Regions from separate parts of the Lentibacillus sp. Marseille-P4043 genome, predicted to be linked through region 2. Evidence: riboswitches for the same ligand, from Rfam matches in the RefSeq annotation. Region 2 holds a riboswitch; the other holds the start of a gene.
What was found. Region 2 has a riboswitch for FMN ahead of C8270_RS10745 (ECF transporter S component). Riboswitches for the same ligand answer to the same signal wherever they lie in the genome.

Region 1: it holds a riboswitch for FMN, as region 2 does, so the genes downstream of both, ribD (bifunctional diaminohydroxyphosphoribosylaminopyrimidine deaminase/5-amino-6-(5-phosphoribosylamino)uracil reductase RibD) here and C8270_RS10745 (ECF transporter S component) in region 2, are expected to answer to the same signal.

Annotation. Positions count from the first base shown of each region.
Region 1 covers NZ_LT984884.1:117,369-120,790, reverse strand. The annotation lists gene C8270_RS00605 (DmpA family aminopeptidase) at 1-954, opposite strand, end outside; FMN riboswitch at 1,115-1,261, shown strand; gene ribD (bifunctional diaminohydroxyphosphoribosylaminopyrimidine deaminase/5-amino-6-(5-phosphoribosylamino)uracil reductase RibD) at 1,473-2,564, shown strand; gene ribE (riboflavin synthase) at 2,565-3,179, shown strand; gene C8270_RS00590 (bifunctional 3,4-dihydroxy-2-butanone-4-phosphate synthase/GTP cyclohydrolase II) at 3,225-3,422, shown strand, end outside.
Region 2 covers NZ_LT984884.1:2,205,491-2,208,912, reverse strand. The annotation lists gene C8270_RS10755 (1,4-dihydroxy-2-naphthoate polyprenyltransferase) at 1-796, shown strand, start outside; gene C8270_RS10750 (hotdog fold thioesterase) at 819-1,226, shown strand; FMN riboswitch at 1,290-1,437, shown strand; gene C8270_RS10745 (ECF transporter S component) at 1,603-2,190, shown strand; gene C8270_RS10740 (S8 family peptidase) at 2,715-3,422, opposite strand, start outside.

The DNA of each region.
Region 1 (3,422 bases), 2.1 Mb from region 2:
TCCTGCTGTTGTTTCTGCTTTCTTTAATGAGCGGATAACGGCTTCTTCCGTCACTTCAATCACTGCCTGAAAAAGGCTATTCATAACGGGATGATCATCACGAATGAATGTTATGGATTCCTTGTGTGATTTTGCGTGATGACTATATGTATTAGCAGTTGAAAATGCGATTGCGATATCACCACTTCCATGATCAATATGACTGCCTGTTCTTCCTAAACCAGCAGCACATCGTTTGGCTAACCGCTTTAATTGCCGATCATACAGTGGAGCATCAGTGGCAATGATCATCATGATGGACCCATCTGGAGTGTCCATGTTTTTTGATTCCCAATCGGCAAAGAGTGCATGATCACGTTTTCCAAAATTACTTAATACAAGGCAACCTACTGTATAGTGTTCGTCATCGACATTAACAATACGTGAAGCAGTTCCGATTCCGCCTTTATAACCAAAACAGACCATGCCTTTCCCCGCACCGACAGCACCTTCTGTAACAGGTGCATTTTTGGCATGCTTAATTGCCTGTATGGCGTGTTCGGGTTTAACGGATTGTAGTCTCATGGAATTCAGATAACTGTCATTGCATTCGCCGACAACAATATTGATGGAGCTTGCGGTATCGCCAATCTCTTTGTTTTCCTCTAGCATGTATTGCAGTGTTCCTTGTATGACGGGTCCAACACTAAATGTATTTGTTAACATGATAGGGGACTCCAGTAATCCGAGTTCATCGACTTGTACAAGCCCAGCTGTTTTTCCGTAGCCATTAATGACAGCACTTGCAGCACGGGTCTTTTGTGTGAACAGATTTCCACTATGTGGGAGTATGGCCGTAACTCCGGTACAAATGGTATTCTGGTCATTGATTTTTTCGTATAGTGTTACATTGCCAACCTTAACGTCCGAAACATCGGTAATGCAGTTGGAACGTCCCTTTGGTAGTGATGGCATTTTATACACCTCTTTTTAAAAATAATTTGAATGTCATTATATCCCCTTTTCTTATTTATTGCATGGATTAAATTCTCCTGGTAAACATAGATATACTTAATTCTAAATACTTGCGCTTTATGAAAATTTAAGTTTTAATAATAACACAAGTTCATATTGCAATTTCCTTCGGGGTCGGGTGAAATTCCCAATCGGCGGTGATGAAGCGAGGGCTTCTCAGTCCGTGACCCGTGCGGTTTAATGCCAAACGGTGGATCTGGTGAAACTCCAGAGCCGACAGTTATAGTCTGGATGGGAGAAGGAATTTTTTCAGGTAGCAAGTATGTTTCTGTGTGAGAATGATTAAAACAGATAGTTATTTGTGTATGCTTCTTTGTGTATATATGAAATCTATTTGTATACCATTTTTAGATGAAGTGTTTTACATACGTGTTTTACTTATTGAAAATTCTGCCCTAACACACCTCCGAAGATCTTCGGGGGTTTTTTTAATACGAAAAAAAGGGTGATGTATGTTGATGGATGAAGATTATATGCGATTTGCTTTGAGATTAGCCAAGGAAGTGTCGGGTCAAACAAGTCCAAATCCACCAGTTGGCGCTGTAGTTGTTAAAGAAGGTGAAATACTTGGATTTGGTGCGCACCTAAAAGCGGGAGAGGCACATGCTGAGGTGAATGCTTTGCAAATGGCAGGCGATAAAGCGAGTGGTGCGACAATTTACGTAACGCTTGAACCATGTAGCCATTATGGGAAAACACCGCCATGTGTCGAGCTTATTATTGAAACAGGTATAAAGCGTGTAGTCATTGCGGTAACAGATCCAAACGAAAAAGTGGCTGGTAAAGGAATTGAAAAACTGCGAAATGCTGGAATTGGTGTGGAGGTTGGCATTTTACAAGAAGAAGCTGAACAAATTAATGCTGCATTTTTTCACTTTATAAAAACAAGGACACCATATGTAACAGTGAAATCAGCAGTCAGCCTTGATGGGAAAACGGCTACTGTTCATGGCGATAGTAAGTGGATTACAGGTGAACAGGCCCGGATGGATGTGCATCATTACCGACATACACATGATGCGATTCTAGTTGGGGTTAACACCGTTGTCATGGATAATCCTAGCCTTACTGCAAGACTTCCAAACGGCGGGAAGAATCCAGTGCGTATTATTTTAGATACCAATCTTAGAACGCCATTAGATGCGAACATTGTGACAGATAATCAAGCAGACACATGGATTTTTGTTGGCAAAAATACTGATGATCAAACAATGGCACCATATCAAAGTAGGGAACGGGTCAAGGTCATTCAAATGGATGAAGAAGTAATTACCGTTGGAAAGGTGCTCGAAGTTTTAGGAAGCAAGGGGATCATGTCGGTGTTCGTGGAAGGTGGAGCTGAAATACATGGAGCATTTTTAGAAGAAAGGCGTCTAAACCAAATGATCCTTTATCTTGCCCCCAAATTGATTGGCGGTAAAACAGCGCCAACAGCCTTTGCTGGGCGTGGTTTCCAGTCCATTGCTGAAACATTATCGCTTGCTATCAGTGATGTCGAGATGATTGGTGAAGATATCAAAATAGCAGCAACACCAAGAAAGGATGAGTAGATGTTTACAGGGATTATTGAAGAAAGAGGCACTATACAAAATATGAATAAAGTTTCGGATCAATCCATCGAATTAACGGTCGGATCGAAAAAAGTGATAGAAGATGTGAACGTTGGTGACAGTATTGCCGTAAATGGAATTTGCCTTACGGTAACGGATTATTCGGAAACAGCCTTTCAAGTAGATGTTATGCCGGAAACGATCAAATCTACTTCACTGAAATTATTAGAAGTCGGATCACATGTGAATCTGGAACGATCGATGCCTGCTAATGGTAGATTCGGTGGTCATTTTGTTTCCGGGCATGTAGATGGGACAGGAGAAATCATCAGAAAGGAAAAACATGAAAATGCCCTTTATTATGACATCCGCATTCCAGAAGCGTTAACAGCATTAATTGTCCTAAAATGCTCGATTGCAATAGATGGGATTAGCCTTACTGTTTTTGATGTAAAAGCAAGTTCGCTAACCCTTTCACTTATTCCGCATACCGTTTCAAAAACGAATTTGGGTGAAAAAAACCAAGGCGATCTAGTTAATATCGAGTGTGACTTGCTTGCGAAATATGTGCAAAATTTGTTAACCAAACAATCACAAAAAGAAGGTATCAATTAGGCATTCCTAAACAGTAATAGACTTATATGAAAGGGAAGTGGGAAAATGTTTCATTCAATAGACGCTGCAATTGCGGATTTAAAGCAAGGAAAACCAATTATCGTTGTTGATGATGAAAACAGAGAAAATGAAGGGGATCTTGTTGCATTATCGGAAAAAGCTACACCAGATGTAATTAATTTTATGATAACGCATGGAAGAGGGCTTGTCTGTACATCAATTGAGATTGATTTAGCCAGTCGA
Region 2 (3,422 bases):
TGATGGATCCATAAACATCATTTTATTTTTAGCAATGTTAATCGCATCTATGCTTATTCAAGCGGCAACAAATATGTTCAATGAATACTATGACTTTGTTCGAGGCTTGGATAATGAGGAATCTGTCGGTATAGGTGGAACAATCGTACGTGATGGAATATCAGCTAAGACAGTTTTACGGTTAGCGTTCATTTTCTTTGGGATTGCAATTATGTTAGGAATTTATATTTGTATGGTTTCAAGTTGGTGGATAGCGGTCATTGGTATAGTATGTATGCTGTTTGGCTATTTATATACAGGTGGTCCTCTACCAATTGCTTATACACCTCTTGGCGAATTATTCTCCGGATTTTTAATGGGTACTGTCATAATCGGTATTAGCTATTTTATCCAAACATTGACAATAACGGGGACTGTTATTCTAGTATCCGTTCCTGTTGCAATTTTTATTGGAAGTATAATGATGTCCAATAATATTCGGGATTTAGACGGTGATAAAGAAAACGGACGAAAAACAATTGCTATCTTACTTGGCAGAAAAAATGCCATCCGTTTTTTGAGTGGCCTATTTGTTATTGCTTTTGGATTAACAGCATTTTATATTATTGATGGGATGTTACCAGTCTGGTCGATTATCGCCTTTTTAAGTGTCATAAAAGCCATTGAAGTTATTAAAAAATTTCAAGGGAAGACAAAACCCCTCGAAATGTTACCGGCAATGGTAGCTACGGGTAAGACAAATACAATTTATGGATTTTTATTAGGAATCTCATTGCTATTAAGTAAGTTATTCTAATTTTTACAGGGGGAATAATTTTATGGAATTAAAAAATACGTTAATGAATTCACTCGGAATCGAAGTCCAAACACTTGATAAGGATCTAGTCATCATGACAATGCCTGTTGATCACCGAACACATCAGCCGGCAGGTTTTTTGCACGGTGGAGCAAATGTTGCACTTGCAGAAACTGCAGCAAGTGTTGGTGCATATAACCATGTAGATCCGGAGCAGTTTAGTGTGTTTGGTATGGAAATTAACGCCAACCACATAAAAAGCAAGCGTGATGGTGTCGTAACCGCAAAAGCAGTTCCACGGCATATTGGAAAAACAACAATGGTTTGGGAAATCAACATTGTTGACGAACAGGAAGAACTTATTTGTATGTCACGTTGCACGATAGGGGTTGTACCGAAAAGGACTACTGGTAATTCCACAAAAAAATAAACAGCAAATTACTTTTCAAACTGATAAAATCATTGTATAATTAACCTTACAATTATATATCGATTCCATCTTCGGGGCAGGGTGCAATTCCCGACCGACGGTAATGAACTTTATTTGTTCTAAGTCCGTGACCCGCTTGAGCCAAGTCTCGGCGGCTGATCTGGTGTAAATCCAGAACCGACAGTTACAGTCTGGATGGGAGAAGATGTCGAGCCGTTTTCTGGTGCATTTTGTTATGCGCTATTTATTCCTGTATATGAAAATATACCCTAAAGCCCCGATTAGGCACGCTTTAGGGTTTTTAGTTTGCACAGAAAAAGGGCCTATCCTTCATCACGAGATGTGGATCGATAACAGATGAAGGAGGAATTCGATGATGCAATCTGCAAACACGCAATCATCAAAATTACTTAAACTTATTATTCTAGCATTATTAGGAACCATATCACTCTTACTATTTTTCCTAAACTTCCCGGTATTACCAGGTTTTGGTTACTTAAAAATTGATTTTAGTGATGTGCCAGCATTAATTGCTGCTTTAATCTTTTCACCGCTTGCCGGGGTAATTGTAGAGGCAATTAAAAATGTCCTTTATATGGCAATTGGCGGTGGTGAGCCTGTGGGAATAGTCGCGAATTTCTTAGCCGGTGTCATGTTTGTCGTTCCTGCAGCTGTTTTATATCACAAATTCAAAGGTGTCAAAAGTATTGTATCTGGTTTAATCGCTGGCACAATAATAATGGCAATTGGAATGAGTATTTTAAATTACCTCGTTATTTTACCAATCTATGCATTATTTATGGGCATGGAAGAGATGAATATCGAAAGTGTTAAATGGTATACCGTAACGGCAGGAATTCTACCGTTTAATATAATAAAAGGAATCATCGTTGGAATATTATTCGTTCCCCTCTTTGTTAAAATGCGTAGCTGGATTGAACAAAAGCAAGCTAACACCATATAAAGTTTTTAAAGCTGGCCAAATTTAGGCTGGCTTTATTTATTTTTGCATTATTTGCTGCTAGTGAGTGCTTTAATATTAAGATTCTTTTCATAATGTTTGTTGCTTTTTAATTGCGTAGTTGATATATAATGCGACGTAACTTGGTGTGACTTCCTATCGTCCTGTCTAAGATGAGTGCTAATCCAGCGCTGCGGGAAAATACTCGCTTTCCATGGGGAACGCTTCAGCCTCCGAGGAGGCTGAAGCCGTGCCCGCGGAAAGCGAAGTATTCTGCCGGAGCGGAATCCAGACACACAATTATCATTAGAACGAGAGAAAATGTCATGAAAGAGACTTTTCACTGTGTCACATTTTATATCTATTGCGTCAAAAACAACAAATGTTTTCGATGGGGAGAGTAATCGCAGTCCTAATCTTTTAGAAAACTGATTAATTTTAAACTAACTTCAAATCAATAATTGTAGGGCATAAAGAAATGCAGAAGGAATATTTCATCCTTCTGCATTGTGGTTTACAACTGATTATTATTCATCAATATTGATAGATAAGTTACCATCTGCCGTTTGACGTGTTTCGTTGCCGTAGTCATCGACAACTTTTACTTCAATGACGGCACCATCTGCTTTTACATTATTGGTTGCTGTCCAGTATCCAACATAATGTCCATCAGAAGTTTCACGCATTGGCAATTCTGTTGCATTGTTCCCTTGTGTATTTGTTAATGGCATATGGATAAAGAATGTTGCATCCAATCCTGGCTCACTATCAAATTCAATTTTCACGCTTTCACCGGCTTGAAGGTTTACATCATCTGTCGGTGTCACGTTTTCGATTACTGGTGCATTGTATTTTACATCAAGCGTAACTTTCTGCTTCGCCTTGTTTCCTGCTTGGTCTTTGGCGACTACTTTAATCACGTTTTCACCATTATCAAGCAAGATACGTTTTGCATACTTTCCGTCGGTAACTTTGGCCTTTTTACCGTTCACTTTAACCCAGTCAACGTTAGCATCAGCAACAATTCCTTCAACAGTAACTGTTTCACGATTTGTTTTACTTCCATCTTTAGGGTTATCAATTGTCAACTCTGGTTTTTCTGTATCCAATGTTACGGTAACAGGATCCGATTCACCTGTTTCTTCACCATTTACCATGGATATTGCGGTAAATTGATTTTCCCCTTCTGTAAGTTCAGCTGGAATCGCAAATTTACCATCATCCCCAACTTCAAC